3 regions of the Halomonas caseinilytica genome follow, and region 1 is predicted to be linked to each of the others. Evidence: predicted binding sites of a transcription regulator. Region 1 holds the regulator's gene; each other region holds the start of a gene.
The links. Region 1 encodes PhoB, which activates phosphate uptake and scavenging genes when phosphate is short. Its sites were predicted from a motif close to TGTCATANNNNTGTCANA; they were not measured.

Region 1 (5,378 bases):
CTCGGCATCGCGGCGGACATGATCCAGCAGGCCGGTGAGATCGATGGGAGTGTCGTCCTGACCGCCCTGATCGATCTCGAGCCGTGACAGCAGCAGCAGGTCGTTGACCAGGTTCTGCATTCGCGTCGTCTGGCTGCGCATCTGCTCGAAACCGCGTCCCAGTCGGCCGGGCAACTGATCGGCCATGTCGCCATAGGTTTCCAGATAGCCGCTCAGTACCGTCAAAGGTGTCCGCAGCTCATGGGAGACGTTGGCCACGAAGTCGCGCCGCATCTGCTCGAGGCGATGCAAGCGCGTGATATCGCGGGCCATCACCAGGCGTTCATCGTCGCCGTACAGGGTGATCTGGAACTGCAGGATCATCTGCTCGTCGATGGGGGAGTTCAATGTCAGGGGTTCGCGATAATCGCGAGCCTGAAAGTAGTCGATGAAGCGTGGATCGCGCAGCAGGTTGGTGATGTGCTGGCCGCGGTCATGGGCGGGCTTCAGTCCCAGCATGCGTTCGGCGGCACTGTTCCACCATTCCATGTCGCCATGGCGGTCGAGCATGACCACGCTGTCGCGCATCGCCTCGGAGGATTCCTGGATCCGCCTCAAGGTGTCGCGCAGGCGTCGCTGGGTAATGCGCTGGCCCTTCTGGTAGCGGTAGAGGCGATCGAACAGCTCGCCCCACAGCCCCGAAGCGGCCGGAGGCTCATCATGCGGATGATGGGCCAGCCATTCGTGCAGGGCGTGCAACTGGCGCAGCTGATAGGCTAGCTGGAGCGCCAGGGCCACCGCGATACCGGCGCCGATGGCGGAGAAGGGCCAGCCGATCAGGGCACCGATGGCGGTCAAGCCCACCAGGCGCCAGAGTTCTCGTTTCCAGAGCCGACTCACGTCAGCCCTTGGCGGAGAAACGGTAGCCCGTACCACGCACGGTCTGGATCAACTGCTGGTACGGGTCGCCCAGCGCCTTGCGCAGGCGGCGAATGTGCACATCCACGGTACGCTCCTCGACATAGACGTTGCCTCCCCATACCTGGTCGAGCAATTGTCCTCGTGTGTAGGCGCGTTCCTGGTGAGTCATGAAGAACTGCAACAGGCGATATTCGGTAGGACCGACTTCCAGGGACTTGCCGTCGACGCTGACGCGGTGGCTGACCGGGTCGAGTATCAGGCCGTCGACTTCCACCGGATCCTCGACGCCATGGGGCGTCGAGCGGCGCAGCACCGCCTTGAGACGGGCAACCAGTTCCCGGGGCGAAAAGGGCTTGGTGATATAGTCGTCGGCGCCGGATTCCAGCCCCTGGATCTTGTTGTCCTCTTCGCTCTTGGCCGTGAGCATGATGAGTGGCAGCTCGGCGGTGGCCTCCTCGCGCTTCAGGCGGCGAGCGAGCTCGATGCCGCTGGTCCCGGGCATCATCCAGTCGAGCAGTACCAGATCAGGTTGGTGGTCGACGATCATGGCATGGGCGGTCTGGGCATTGTCCGCCTCGAGGACATGATAGTCGGCCATCTCCAGCGCAACGGCGATCATTTCGCGGATTGGCGCTTCATCATCGACGATCAGTACGGTCTTGGCGGTCATCCCGGGGCCTCATGGTCAAGGTCAATGACAAGTCGGTGACGATGACAGCATTTCTTTATGACAATACCGTGACAACCTCGTCTTGTCGCCTTCTTGTGGGAACCGATTTCAGCCGCCGAGCGATGGCCACCAGGAGAGTCCAATACCCGCAAAGACCAGCAGGCCCGACCAATGATTGTTGAGGAAGGCCTGGAAGCAGCGGTCGCGATCCCGACCATGGATCAAGCGCTGCTGGTGCACGAAGGTCGCCGCCATGGCGGCCAGCCCCAGCCAGAAGAAGCCGCCCAGGCTCAACGATAGCCCCACTTTGGCCAGCAGGGCCAGGGTGACGAACTGCAGCAGGCCGATCATCAGCTTGTCGGCGCGACCGAACAGCACGGCTGTGGACTTGATGCCGATCTTCAGGTCGTCATCCCGGTCGACCATCGCATACTCGGTATCATAGGCCACGGTCCAGGCCACGTTGGCCGCCATCAGCAGCCAGGCTTCGGTCGGAATATGGCCGAGCACCGCGCCGAATGCCATGGGAATGCCCCAGGAGAAGGCGGCACCCAGGAAGACCTGGGGAAGATGGGTGTAGCGCTTCATGAAGGGATAGATGAAGGCGAGGAAAACGCCACCGACCGACAGCATCACTGTAAAAGGATTGGTGAACCACACCAGGACGAAGGCGAGCAGCACCAGAGTGACGAAAAGTCCCTTGGCCTCCCGCTCACTGATCCGGCCCGTGGCGAGAGGGCGATTGCGGGTGCGCTTGACGTGACCGTCGAAATGCCGGTCGGCGTAATCGTTGACCACGCAGCCTGCGGCGCGCATCAGATAGACGCCGGCGACGAAGACCAGCACGATCCGGCGCTCGGGAACGCCCTGGGCCGCCATCCAAAGTGCCCAGAGGGTCGGCCACATCAACAGCCAGGTACCGATGGGCCGGTCGAGGCGGGTGAGATGCAGGAAATCGGGGAGTCGGGCCAGCCCGGAAGGGCGCATCAGGGATGAATCCATCAGGTTCTCTCGCATGGAGCGGCCCTGCCGGATGCCTCGTCCGGGGCGGAGAGCGCGGCGGGCGCGGACACGGTTTACGGGCGCTGTCTGAAAAGTGGACGAGCGCAGTCACTTTTCAAGAGTGTCTAGCCTAACGTGAAGGCAAGCCAAGATCATCCACCATGGCCTGCTGGAAGAACTCCTGAACGAGTACCGTGAAACGGTCATGTCGCAGGATCGAGCGGCGTCCCCAGGGACCTTCGGCATCGCGAAAGGGGCCCGAGGTCGCGCAGATCTCGATCGGACCGCGTTCGAGATCGGGTTGGCGGAACAGCCAACTGCCCATGGAGCGCTCGCCGAGCCGCTCCAGCCGGTAGTGGTCGTGAGCGGGATTCAGCGGTGCGACCGAGCGAGCCATGACCCAGGGACGATCGTCCAGGCACAACGCCACTTCACGGACCCAGGCGAGCTGGTGCATCGTCAGGCCCAGGGCGAGGGATTCGTCGCGGCTCGGATAGCCATGACGCTGGTCGAGCAGCCGGACCCGGAAGCGGCGTGGATGGCCGGCCTCGATCAGTCGCTCGGTCAGCGAATCCTGGGTGGCCAACCAATCCCACCAGCTGGGGCTCATGTCCGGACGGACAGCCGCCAGGGGACGCCATCGGGGTTCGAGTGATGGGTCGTTGCGCAATTCGTGCTCTCCGCGTCCTATCCCGGGGGCGTCTAGTGTACCATGTCGGGTCGACATACCGCCCCGTGGTGGGCCTGGCGGCCCGTGCAACGAGGATTTTCATGACCGCTCCCCTGACCCTTATCGGCTCCGGCATGGCTGGTCTCGGCCTGGTACGCCAACTGCGTGCCCAGCAGCCGGAGCGGCCGATCACGCTGCTCACCGCCGACAGCGGTGACGATTACTCCAAGCCGATGCTGTCCACCGGCTTCTCCAAGCGCCTGCCTCCCGAGCGCCTGGCCAGCCGTTCCGCTTTCGACGTCGCCGAGACGCTCGATGTGGTGGTGCGTACCCGGACGCGTGTCGATGCCATCGAGCCGGCCGAGCGCCAGCTGGTCATCGGTGCCGAGCGCCTGCCCTTTGATGAGCTGGTGCTGGCCACCGGCGCGGTGCCCACGCCGCCCTTTGCCATTCCCGAGTCCCTGGCCGGACGGGTCTTCACCATCAACGATCTCGATGATTATCGCGCTTTCCACGCCGCCCTGGAGGCGCTGGGCAGGCCGGCGAGAGTGGCCATCGTCGGCATCGGCCTGGTGGGCTGCGAGTATGCCAACGACCTGACCGCTGGCGGACACGCCGTCGAGATGATCGCGCCGGAGGCCGCTCCCTTGCCGCGCCTGTTGCCGGAACCTCTGGGCCATGCACTTGGCGAGGCCTTCGTCGAGGCCGGTATCGTGCTGCACACAGGTCGCAGCGTGGTCGAGTTGACCGATGCCGGCGCCCGGGCCGGCGTCACCCTCGACGACGGCACCGACCTCGAAGCCGATCTGGTGCTGGTGGCCACCGGACTGCGGCCGCGCACCGAGCTTGCCGAGGCGGCGGGACTGTCGGTGGGTCCCGAGGGAATTCGTACCGATCGTTATCTCGCCACCTCGGTGCCGGGTATTCATGCCTTGGGGGACGTCGCGTGCGTCGATGGCATCAACGCCATGTACGTCCAGCCGCTGCAGGCCAGTGCCAAGGCGCTGGCGGCGACGCTTGCCGGCACTCCCACCGCCGTGCGTTATGGACCCTGGCCGGTACTGGTGAAGACCCCGTTGTTGCCGGTCGTCTCATTGCCGCCGCGAGAGACGCCCGCAGGCTGGCGCATCGAGGGTGAGGGACGAGATCTGAGCGCCCTGGCCGAAGCCGAAGACGGACGTTTGATCGGATTTGCGTTGACGGGAAGCCAGGTACGTCGGAAAGTCGAACTGGCGCGGATCGCTCCGCCGTTGCTAGGCTAGAGTCGTCGACGACGGCGCCACCCGGTGTCTCCGGTTGTCGGCCGTTGTGAGCGGGCACCACTTGGCGTGTCACCAACGAGGCTGTCGCCCATGGGGCCCGGGTCCTTCGAGACAGGGTTGCCGATGGCCGTGCGATGGGCGGAGTCGAACGATTCATGGTCGAAGAACCCGAAGAACAAGAGTGCCGGTGGGACGACACCGGTAGGATGTCAAACAAGGAGGGCTGTATGCGCAAACCAGAACTCGCCGCGGCGATTGCCGAGCGTGCCGATCTATCCAAGGACAAGGCCAGTCAGGTACTCAATGTCATTCTCGATGAGATTACCGGCAGTGTGTCCGACGGGAAGGATGTGTCATTGATCGGTTTTGGAACCTTCACCGTGCGCGAGCGAGCTGCCCGCACCGGCAAGAACCCCCAGACCGGTGAGCCGCTTACCATCCCGGCCAGCAAGACGGTGGCTTTCAAGCCGGGCAAAGGGCTCAAGGACGCTGTTGCCAAGTAAAGGCCCGTCCCGGCACGGCCCGCCATTGTGGCGGGCCGTGAATTTCCCTCCCGAAACAGCCTCGGATATCCCTGCATGAAGCTTCGAGTGATGTTGTGGGTGCTGGGTGTGCTGCTCAAGCGAGCCCTGCGCCGGAAGTCCCGATTCCGTGAACGCCTGACCGAGATGCGTGGGCTGGACTGGGGTATCGCCACCGAAGATCTCTCCATTGCCCGTCATTACCGGATGTCGCCGCAAGGTATCGAGACCGGCACTGGCCTGCCGGTGGATCTCGATCTGGAGCTGCGTTTCGAGGATGCCGCCTCTGCGGTACGCATCCTTCGCAAGCCGACCCAGCAAGCCTTTCTCGACGGCATGATGGCAGGCAAGGT
Region 2 (5,378 bases), on a different contig from region 1:
TCTTCTCGCCAGCCCACCACGTGCGCGAACGGATCCTCCGGTTGCAAGGCGGCGAGCAGATAGATCTGGCGGCCTTCCCCGAGGATGACGCGATCGACGGGGGCATCGACGGTGACCTCGCGGCCGGCAACGTCAGTGACGGTGATCTCGTCGGCATGGACGGCCGTACCGACGAGTGTGAGAACGAGACCGCCGAGGGTCTTGAGCAGAGGGGCATGCATGAGTTTCGTCACTCGCTGGTGGGTCGACAGGTTCGAGGCGTCGACGAGCACGGCGATATGGAGCTCGCCGTTGCAGATCGTTCCTATTTGCAACGGGCCAGTTTGGCGTAATCGCCCGATGTTGTCGAGATGTGGAAGTCTCGTTTCGAGAAACCGAACGGAGAGTTCGTGGAGGCGGGGCTGGCGTCAGAGGGGAGCGTCGTCATAGGCTGAGCATTCATGACCGAGGAGTGAGGGAGGGCGTTATGCCGATTTCACGTGCCGAGATTGTCACCGAATCCGGCGACAAGCTGATCAACCGGCTTTGCAAGCACTGGGCGCACAAGCTGGAGGTGGAGCAAGGAGAAGGGGAGGGGCGGATCACCTTCGACAACGGAAGCTGCCTGCTGCGCGCCGAACAGGACAAGCTGAAGGTGGCGGTCGAATCTCTGGACGAGGAGGGGCTGGACCATCTGGAAGGTGTGGTGGCGAGCCACCTCGAGCGCATGTCCGGCAAGGAATCCCTGGATATCATCTGGGAGAACTGAGCCATGACGGCCCGAACCGCCCATCTGGGCATGCTGCTCTGGGCGGCATTGGTGGGCCTGTCGTTTCCTGCCGTGGGGCTGATGAGCGCGCTGCCACCGATGTTGCTCACTGCCCTGCGTTTCGCCATTGCCTGTCTGGGACTATGGCCGTTGGCATATCGGGCCGAGGGCTTTGCGCTCACGCGCCGGGCCTTGCCGGTCTACGTGCTGATGGGCCTGTGTCTGGCAGGGTTCTTCGGTGCCATGTTCTGGGCCGCGCATCATGCCACGGCGCTGTCCATGGCCACGCTTTATGTCACCGTGCCGCTGCTTGCCTATGGGCTTGGGCTCGGATTCCGCGTGGAGCGTCTGGCCTGGCGGTTGCCGGCGATCCTCGCGCTGGGGGCCGTCGGGGCCTTGGCGCTGGCCTATGCCGAGGCACTGGTGCGGGGCGGCCAGATACGCTTCGGCATGGGCGAGGCCGTGTTCTTCGTTGGCTGCCTCTGTTCGGCACTCTATCCGGTGCTCTCCAAGTGGGGGCTGAATGCGGGACGGCTGCCGGCCTCGGCGGCGGTGCGGACTTTCTGGAGCCTGGGATTGGGCGGCATATTGATCGGCGCTCTGGGCGTGGCAATGGAGCCGGTGTCGCGCTTCTCGGCGATGGTCTGGTCCGATGCGTTGCTGCTCGTCTACCTGGGGCTGTTTTCCAGTGCCTTGACCTTCTGGTTGATGCAGCGTGCGACCCTGGTGCTGACGCCCGGGGCGATTACCGCTTATGGCTATCTGGTGCCGTTCGTCTCCATGCTCGTGCTCTTCCTGCGTGTTCCCCGGAGCCTGGATTGGGCCTGGTTGCCGGGCAGTCTCATGGTGCTGGTGGCCATCGCGCTGTTGCTGCGTCATGACGCTGGCAGCAGCCGGCCGAGTGTTGGGGGCTCAACGCGGACGCAGGCAGACTAGCAGGCTGCGCTGCAAGGGGCTGGCATTGTCATCGCTGAGCAGCAGCAGACGGCCGTCGTCGAGCCGGGTCAGGCCTTCCATGTTGTCCAGCCACCAGCCGTCGGCGCTGGAGAAGCTGGCCAGGGTGTCGACGTCGAGTTCGGGCGGCTTGCCCAGCCGAACTCGACGCAGGCTGATCACCAGTGGCGCCGGTGGTGCGAAGGCGCGCTCGAGCGCCAGCAGGTCGTCGCCGTCGCGGGTGAGTTCGGTCAGGGCGCTGCCGGTCGGGGTCGCCAGGGGATAACGCCACTGCTGGCCCTCGAGTGTGAAGAGGCGTGTTTCCTTGGAGGCGGCGCCGCGAGGGGGCGACTCCAGGCCGAGGATGAGGCCGTGCTCGGGGTGCCGCGTCATGGCTTCCATGCCCTTGTTGGCGGCCGCGCCAGCCGCTGCTTCCGGCCGGACGGGAGGTGCCAGGGGAGTCCCGTCAGGGCGGAAGCGCTGCAGGCGATGATCGCGTTCGAAGCTGACCCAGTACTCGGTATCGCCGAGCTTGCCATTGGCTGCATGGCGTAACGACAGGGACTCGGCATCGGCCGCCGAGCCTTCCAGCGGGTCGCCGTCGGCATCGCGCAGGCGGTGGCTGTCGATGGGCGAGAGGCCGTTCAGATGGCCCGCCTCGAAGCGTGGGCGGGCCCGGTGCAACCAGCCCCGATCCGATACCAGGTGCAATAGCCCGGCATCGTGCTCCCAGGCCAGATCGGAGAGGCCGTTGACCGGCGTGCCGTCCGGCCAGTGGTCGGGCAGGGAAAGCGTGCCGCAAAGGTCGACTCGCGCCGGTGGCGTGACCTCGGCGCCGGCCAGCGGCACGACGCGAGCGCGCTCGGCACAGCCCGAGAGGGTCGCGAGCAAGGCGGCGAGCAGGGCGGTGGTCGTCAGGCGGCCGATGCGGTGCGGCGCAGTCGAAATCCGGGGCATGGTGATCTCGGCGTTGGTGGCATGGCGAGAGTTCATTCTGGCACAAGCCTGTGCCGATTCGGTGACAGGGACGTCGCAGACGGCCCGGTGCGGCGTTGTTATACTGCGGCCCTTCCATTGCAACGATCTTCGCGAGGAGTTCGCATGACCCGTATCGCCATTGCCGGCGTCGCCGGCCGCATGGGCCGCACCCTGGTCAACGCCGTGCAGCAGGATGCCGAGGCCACGCTCGCCGGCGGCACTGTCTCGCCGGGCAGCTCGCTGGTCGGTGCCGATGTCGGCGAGCTGGCCGGCAGCGGCAAGCTGGGGGTGATGGCCACCGATTCGCTGGCGGGGATCGTCGATGATTTCGATGTGCTGATCGATTTCACCACGCCCCGGGTGACCCTGGATAACCTGGCGGTCTGCGCCGAGCATGGCAAGCGCATGGTGATCGGTACTACCGGGCTTGCCGACGAGGAGCTGGCGGCGCTGGACGGCTACCGTGATCGGGTGCCCATGGTCTTCGCGCCCAACATGAGCGTGGGTGTCAATCTGACCTTCAAGCTGCTGGAGACTGCCGCCCGCGCGCTGGGCGACGAGGGCTACGATATCGAGGTCATCGAGTCCCACCATCGTCACAAGGTGGACGCGCCCTCCGGCACGGCCCTGAAGCTGGGCGAGGTAGTGGCCGATGCCCTGGGGCGTGACCTGAAGACCGATGGCGTCTTCGAGCGTGTCGGACAGTGCGGGCCGCGCAGTGGCAAGGAGATCGGTTTCGCCACGGTGCGCGCCGGCGACATCGTCGGCGAGCATACCGTGCTGTTTGCCACCGAAGGCGAGCGCATCGAGATCACGCACAAGGCTTCCAGCCGCATGACGTTTGCCAGGGGCGCCGTACGGGCAGCGCGCTGGGTGGCCGGCAAGCCGGCAGGGCGTTATGACATGCAGGATGTCATCGGGCTGGATTGAAGGGTAGCCGAGCGGCCTCGGATGCTTTAAAATCCCCCAAATTTTGGCCGGGCGCCGGCACTCGCCGCGCAAACGCTTGTTGCGTCGGCCCAGCATTCCGAGCGAATGACAACAAGCGGGATGAAACCGGTCTTCATTGTCGGGTTTCGTCCCGCTTTTTTGCGGGTCGGTGGCTGGGGCGCCCCGGGACGATCAGGCGGGAGTCTAGTCTGCCTTGCGACGGTTCCGGGCTTGCCTGAGCTGTCAGCGCCATTCGAGAAGTATTCCTTGACGAGCATGGGAGGACGTTGCGTTGAACAAACCCGCGATACTGGCCCTGGAAGATGGCAGTGTGTTTCATGGCACCGCCATTGGCGCCGATGGGCAAACTAGCGGTGAGGTGGTGTTCAATACGGCCATGACAGGCTACCAGGAGATCCTCACCGACCCTTCCTATAGCCGTCAGATCGTCACCCTGACGTATCCGCACATCGGCAACACCGGCGTCAACAGCGAAGACGTGGAGTCCTCCGGGATTGCCGCCGCCGGGCTGGTGATTCGCGACCTGCCTCTGCTGGCCAGCAACTTCCGCTCCGAGCAGTCGTTGTCCGATTATCTGGTGGAGCAGAACGTGCTGGGCATCGCCGATATCGACACGCGCCGGCTGACCCGCCTGTTGCGCGACAAGGGCTCGCAGAACGGCGCTATCCTGGCCGGTCCTGATGCCGAGGGCGAGGACGCCGAAGCGCGTGCCCTGGAAGCGGCCAAGGCTTTCCCTGGCCTCAAGAACATGGATCTGGCCAAGGTCGTCTCCTGCACGGAATCCTACGAGTGGAGCGAGGCGGAATGGTCGCTGGGCTCGGGATACGCCGATGCGGCCCAGGGCGAGCGCCCCTATCATGTCGTCGCCTACGATTATGGCGCGAAGCGCAATATCCTGCGGATGCTGGCCTCCCGAGGCTGCCGATTGACTGTGGTGCCGGCCCAGACCTCGGCCGAAGAGGTGCTGGCCATGAATCCGGATGGCATCTTCCTCTCCAACGGCCCGGGCGATCCCGAGCCCTGCGACTATGCCATCAGTGCCATCCAGTCGTTTCTGGAGACCGACATCCCGGTCTTCGGCATCTGCCTTGGCCACCAGTTGCTGGCGCTGGCCAGCGGCGCGCGGACGGTGAAGATGGGGCACGGCCACCATGGTGCCAACCACCCGGTGCAGGATCTCGACAGCGGCCGAGTGATGATCACCAGCCAGAATCACGGCTTCGCCGCCGATGAGGCCACGCTCCCGGCCACCTTGCGCGCCACTCACCGTTCTCTGTTCGATGGCACCCTGCAGGGTATCGAGCGCACCGACCGGCCGGCATTCAGTTTTCAGGGACACCCCGAGGCGAGCCCCGGCCCCCGGGACATGTCGCCGCTGTTCGACCGTTTCGTCGACATGATGCGGTGTCGACGCTGACGCCCGCACCCGATCGATCGTCGCCCCTCGTCCGTCACCACTCTTGCGGGAAGCACCATGCCCAAACGTACCGACATCCAGAGCATCCTGATCATCGGCGCAGGCCCCATCGTCATCGGCCAGGCCTGCGAATTCGACTATTCCGGCGCCCAGGCCTGCAAGGCCCTGCGCGAGGAAGGCTTCCGGGTCATTCTGGTCAACTCCAATCCAGCGACCATCATGACCGATCCGGTGATGGCCGACGCCACCTACATCGAGCCGATCACCTGGCAGGCGGTGGAGAAGATCATCGAGGCCGAGCAGCCCGATGCCATCCTGCCGACCATGGGGGGCCAGACAGCGCTCAACTGC
Region 3 (5,378 bases), on a different contig from region 1:
ACGCCGGGGACGGTATCGGCCAACCTGCGCATGGATGGCAAATCCCTGCTGATCCACGCGCTGGACGTTGCAGATGACGAAGCGCTCATCGAGCAAATCCGTGAGCGCTACGAGCGGCCGCTCAAGGAGATCTACGAATGCTAGATATCGCGCTGAAGATCAGCCTGGCCCTGGTGTTGATCGCCATCTTGCTCAATACCTACCGCCTCTCGGTCGGGCCCGACATGCCGGACCGCATCCTGGCGCTGGACACCATGTACGTGAACTCCATCGCGCTGATCGTGCTGATGGGGCTGTGGCTCAATACCAAGACCTACTTCGAGGCCGCGCTGCTGATCGCCATGCTCGGTTTCATCAGTACCGTGGCCGTGTGCAAGTATCTGCTGCGCGGCGACATCATCGAATAGAAGGAGCACATCACATGTCGATCTATGTGATCCTGGAAGGCGTGATATCACTCTTTCTGATCGCCGGCGGCGCCTTCATCTTCATCGGCTCGCTGGGCATGACTCACCTGCGGGACTTCTACATGCGCCTGCACGGGCCGACCAAGGCCACTACCATGGGGATCGGCTGCATCCTGGTCGCCTCGATGCTCTACTTCGGCGTCATCGACAACTACCCCGTTATTCAGGAACTGCTGATCGCCTTGTTCCTCTTCATCACGGCCCCCGTCAGTGCGCACCTGCTGGCCAAGACGGGCCTGCACCAGCAGCTCAAGCGCGTTGACAAGACGCAGGGTCAGCCGGCCGAACTACGTGACGAGGAAGTCGGGAAGAAACCGGTGCCGCATCATCCGGACGCGGGACACGACTAAGGGGCCATGATGGCCCCTTAAGGAGCGTCGGCGCTCATAGCCAGCCGGCGAGTTCGCGCTCGACGATGGCCGTCAGCGCCTGAATGTGGTCGTCACGAGCATTGAGGCACGGCACATAGGTAAAGGTCTCGCCGCCGGCATCGAGAAAGGCGCCGCGAATCTCTTCCTCGATTTCCTCCAGAGTCTCCACGCAATCGGCGGAGAACGCCGGCGACACCACCGCGATATGCCGGACGCCCTGCCTGGCGAGCTTGGCGACATGCTCCACGGTAGCCGGCCCCACCCACTCTTCAGGCCCGAACTTCGACTGGAAGGTGGTGACGATGGCGTCGTCATCCAGCCCCAGCTGTTCCTGCAACAGCCTCGTGGTCTTGCGACAATGACAGTAATAGGGGTCGCCTTCGTCGAGAAAACGCTTGGGAACGCCATGATAGGAGGCCACCAGCACCTCCGGGCGGGACGTGGCGGCGGCATAGGCCTCGCGCACCGAAGCACTCAGAGCCTCGAGATAGGCCGGATGATCGAAGTAGGCCGGCACGGTCCGGATGGCCGGCTGCCACTTGAGCTTCATCAAGGCCCGGAAGGCCTGGTCGTTGGCCGTCGCGGTCGTCGGCGAACCGTACTGCGGGTACAGCGGGAAAAACACGATTCGCTCGCACCCTTGGGCCTGCAACCGCTTCAGGACGCTTTCGGTCGAAGGATTACCGTAGCGCATGCAGAATGCCACCTCGAGCCAATCCCCATAGAGACGTCCGAGTTCGGTCGCGAGCTTGTCAGTCTGTTCGCGGGTGATGGTCAGCAAGGGGCTCTCGTCCCTTTCCCGGTTCCAGATGCCACGGTAGGCCTTGCCGGAGGCGAAGGGACGACGGCTGAGGATCACCAGTTGCAGCAGCGGTTGCCATAGCCAGGGCGAGTAGTCGACGACACGGCGATCGGAGAGAAATTCGCTGAGGTAACGCCGTACCGACCAGTAGTCGGTCGCATCCGGCGTGCCAAGATTGGCCAGAACCACGCCGACCTTGCCCCCCTTGAGTTCGGGATGCCCCTCAGGTGTCCGGGACAAGGATGCCGTTTCCTCGGGGTGTGCCATGTCGAAGTCTCCTGCGGTGCGGGGCCATGGGAGCACAAGGATACCATTGGCACGGCGACTGGCGGAATAGAGTTATACTATCAACTCAATTTGTACAAGAATTGTAGCGGTTACTGGCCGAGGCGAGCGAACCGGAACGTGCCGTCACCCACACGCGCGGCTCCGCCGTGGCCCGATTCTCGAAGGCCCGACGGTCGTTGTGTCGATCGATGAGGTGTATGGCGGGAGGAAAGATCGGCTCGCCAACGTCGGAGCCGAAAGAGGTGATATCAGGGTGAATGATGGCGGTCGATGGTGGCCGTTCAGAAGACCAGCGGCATGCGCGCGTTCAGCGGATCCCGATAACGGGCCCGGTGACCGATCATCTCGTCCTCGGGCACCTGTTCCACCAGATAGGCCCGGTTTACACCGGCGCGCTTGAGTTCCAGGTAGACATCGTCCAGCGAGCGAAACAGCATGGGCTTGCCGGTAGAGGTCAGCATGTGGCGCTGCCCTTCCACGTCTTCGAGTTCCACCTGGTAGAACCGATTGCCCGCATGGCCGATCACGCGGATTTCGAAATTGTCGTGCTGAGCCACGAAGGCCCTGAGGTCATTGAGGTCCATGAATCCCTCCATCCGGGAGTCGACTAGGGTAGATCGGCTCCAGCCTGGAGATGTCACGTGACACCTGGATGACCGATCCGTGTCGCTCCTGTGACCGATGGCGAGACCTTGGGTTCCCTTACTGGTATTCCGAGGGATCGATGGCCTTGCCCAGGGAGTTGCGATCGACCCATTTGCCGGCCTTGGTTTCCTTGTAGCGCAGCACTACTCGATCACCGACCTCGACGGGCAACTCGGCATCCTCGGTCTGATAGCTGTAATGCTCGCCATCCACCACCAGTTGATAGCGGTACAGATCGGGCATCCCCAGCCATTCCTTGAAAGGCCCTTCCCGCTCCACCGATTGCAACTCGCCGCGCGCCTCGAGCTTCGGGGCACGGCGACGGTTGCCGCGCCGAAATCCGCCTGCCATGGTCTTCCTCCAGTATGCTGTTGGGGGGTCGGATTATACGGGGCTCGCTGCTCGGCTCAAGCATTGCGCCTCACTCGCCGAACCCGCCGCCTCCATAGCTGTCGGGGGCGAGATCCTCGAAGCGCGTGTACTTGCCGATGAAGGCCATGTGCACCGTACCGATGGGACCGTTACGCTGCTTGCCGATGATGACCTCGGCCAGCCCCTGATTGTCGGGGTTATCGGGATTGTAGACTTCATCACGATAGACGAAGCCGATGATGTCGGCATCCTGCTCGATGGCGCCCGACTCGCGCAGGTCCGACATGACCGGGCGCTTGTTGGGACGCTGCTCCAGGGAGCGGTTGAGCTGGGAGAGCGCCACCACCGGGCAGCCGAACTCCTTGGCAAGGCCCTTGAGCGAGCGCGATATCTCCGAGATCTCCCCGGTACGGTTCTCGGAGAATCCGGGAATCTGCATCAGCTGCAGGTAGTCGATCATGATCAGGGCGAGATTACCGTGCTCCCGCACCACTCGCCGGACGCGCGAACGCATCTCGTTGGGCGACAGGGCCGCCGTATCGTCGATGAACAGCTGCTTGTCCTTGAGCAGGTTCACTGCCGAGGTAAGCCGCGGCCAGTCCTCGTCTTCCAGCTGGCCGGTACGTACCCGCGTCTGGTCGATGCGCCCGAGCGACGACAGCATCCTCAGCATCAACGCCTCCGCCGGCATCTCCATGGAAAACACCATCACCGGCTTGTCGCTGGAGATCACCGCATGTTCGACCAGGTTCATGGCAAAGGTGGTCTTGCCCATCGAAGGGCGTCCGGCAATGATCACCAGATCGGAAGGCTGCAGACCGGACGTCATGTCGTCGAGATCACGGAAGCCGGTGGACAGCCCCGTCATCTCACCCTGCATGTTGAACAGCTCATCGATGCGGTCCACGGCCTTGGCCAGCAGATCGCTCATGCCGATGGGGCCACCGGACTTGGGCCGCTCCTCACTGATCTGGAAGACCAGCCGCTCGGCCTCGTTGACGAGCTCGTCGGCAGGACGCCCCTGGGGCGCGAAGGCGCTCTCCGCCACCTGATTGGCGGCGCGGATCAGCTTGCGCAGGGTGGCCCGCTCGCGAACGATGTCGGCATAGGCGCGGATGTTGCTGGCCGACGGCGTGTTGCGGGCCAGTTCCGCCAGGTAGGCCAAGCCGCCCACGGTGTCCAGCTGGTCGCGCCCTTCCAGTGCCTCCGACATCGTCACCACGTCCATGGGGCGAGCCTCCTCGGCAAGCTGGCCCATGACGTTGAAGATCAGGCGATGCTCGTAGCGGTAGAAGTCATCCGCCACGAGCCGGTCGGCCACATTGTCCCAGGCGAGGTTATCGAGCATCAGACCGCCGAGTACCGACTGCTCGGCCTCCAGCGAGTGAGGCGGCACCTTGAGCGCCGCGGTTTCCTTGTCGAGCTCGAGGGGTTCATTCATGACGGCGAGGCCCTTGACGAAATCGGCGCCACCATTCTACCCGAAGGGGAAAGACGACCCCATGCCTCGGTGGTGGCACACAGGCAATCAAAAAAGGGCGCGAGGTTAGCCCTCGCGCCCCTGGACATCCGCGTGGACATCGCTGATCGGGCTTATTCGCCCACGACCACCACGCGCACGGTGGCGTCGACTTCGGCATGCAGGTGCAGGTCGATGTCGTATTCGCCGGTCTGGCGAATCGGCCCCTGCGGCATGCGAACTTCGCTCTTGGCCACTTCGATACCGGCAGAGGAGATCGCCTCGGCCAGATCACGCGGACCAATGGAACCGAACAGCTTGCCTTCGTCACCGCTCTTGGCAACCAGCGACAATTCGATGTCGTTGAGTTGTTCGGCGCGAGCCTCGGCCTCGGCCTTGCGCTCGGCCGCTTCGGCCTCGAGCTCGGCGCGCTGGGCCTCGAAGGCCTCGATGTTTTCCTTGGTGGCCGGCACGGCAAGGCCGTAGGGCACCAGGTAATTACGGCCATAGCCAGGCTTGACGTTGACCTGGTCACCCAGACCGCCCAGCTTGCCAATCTTGTCGAGCAGAATGACTTCCATCTCGTTAACCTCTTGTCAGTTGCCGTGGCCGAGGCGTGCGCGGAAATCCACGAACGAATCCAGCAAGGCCACGAGCAGCACGATGAGAATCATGGGCCAGGTGAAGATCAGCAGGACATAGAAGATGCCCAGCCACACCCCATGCATTCCCTTCAATCCAATAAAACCATGTACCAGCGCGATGCCGGCCACCAGCAGCGGAACCCAGACCAGCATGCCCAGACCGGGCAGGTTGAGCACTACGCCAGCCAGGCCGATCCCGAACAGCACCAGCAGCTCACGAGGCGCCAGCCGCAGGGCATGGAATTCCTCGCGGAAGCCGCCGGGATTATAGAGCCCGGCCTGCCAACCTCTGGCCAGCGCCAGGCACCCTACCGACACCAGCAGCACCAC

Region 2: HSDC_RS13925 (esterase-like activity of phytase family protein) is a predicted target of PhoB. The motif match lies at 2,688-2,705, and genes of this name have one in related genera.
Region 3: HSDC_RS06690 (DUF6482 family protein) is a predicted target of PhoB. The motif match lies at 2,569-2,586, and genes of this name have one in related genera.

What each region holds. Positions count from the first base shown of each region.
Region 1 is NZ_BDEO01000008.1:186,674-192,051, forward strand. Features, by position in the region: gene phoR (phosphate regulon sensor histidine kinase PhoR) at 1-879, opposite strand, end outside; gene phoB (phosphate regulon transcriptional regulator PhoB) at 881-1,570, opposite strand; gene ubiA (4-hydroxybenzoate octaprenyltransferase) at 1,679-2,572, opposite strand; gene HSDC_RS10840 (chorismate--pyruvate lyase family protein) at 2,703-3,182, opposite strand; gene HSDC_RS10845 (NAD(P)/FAD-dependent oxidoreductase) at 3,344-4,504, shown strand; gene HSDC_RS10850 (HU family DNA-binding protein) at 4,732-5,007, shown strand; gene HSDC_RS10855 (hypothetical protein) at 5,083-5,378, shown strand, end outside.
Region 2 is NZ_BDEO01000012.1:44,759-50,136, reverse strand. Features, by position in the region: gene HSDC_RS13940 (ABC transporter substrate-binding protein) at 1-221, opposite strand, end outside; gene HSDC_RS13935 (DUF2218 domain-containing protein) at 467-748, shown strand; gene HSDC_RS13930 (DMT family transporter) at 752-1,684, shown strand; gene HSDC_RS13925 (esterase-like activity of phytase family protein) at 1,661-2,674, opposite strand; gene dapB (4-hydroxy-tetrahydrodipicolinate reductase) at 2,783-3,589, shown strand; gene carA (glutamine-hydrolyzing carbamoyl-phosphate synthase small subunit) at 3,882-5,027, shown strand; gene carB (carbamoyl-phosphate synthase large subunit) at 5,085-5,378, shown strand, end outside.
Region 3 is NZ_BDEO01000006.1:97,520-102,897, reverse strand. Features, by position in the region: gene HSDC_RS06710 (Na+/H+ antiporter subunit E) at 1-144, shown strand, start outside; gene HSDC_RS06705 (K+/H+ antiporter subunit F) at 138-407, shown strand; gene HSDC_RS06700 (Na+/H+ antiporter subunit G) at 422-817, shown strand; gene hemH (ferrochelatase) at 852-1,907, opposite strand; gene HSDC_RS06690 (DUF6482 family protein) at 2,210-2,512, opposite strand; gene HSDC_RS06685 (hypothetical protein) at 2,631-2,924, opposite strand; gene dnaB (replicative DNA helicase) at 2,995-4,386, opposite strand; gene rplI (50S ribosomal protein L9) at 4,539-4,985, opposite strand; gene HSDC_RS06670 (hypothetical protein) at 5,001-5,378, opposite strand, start outside.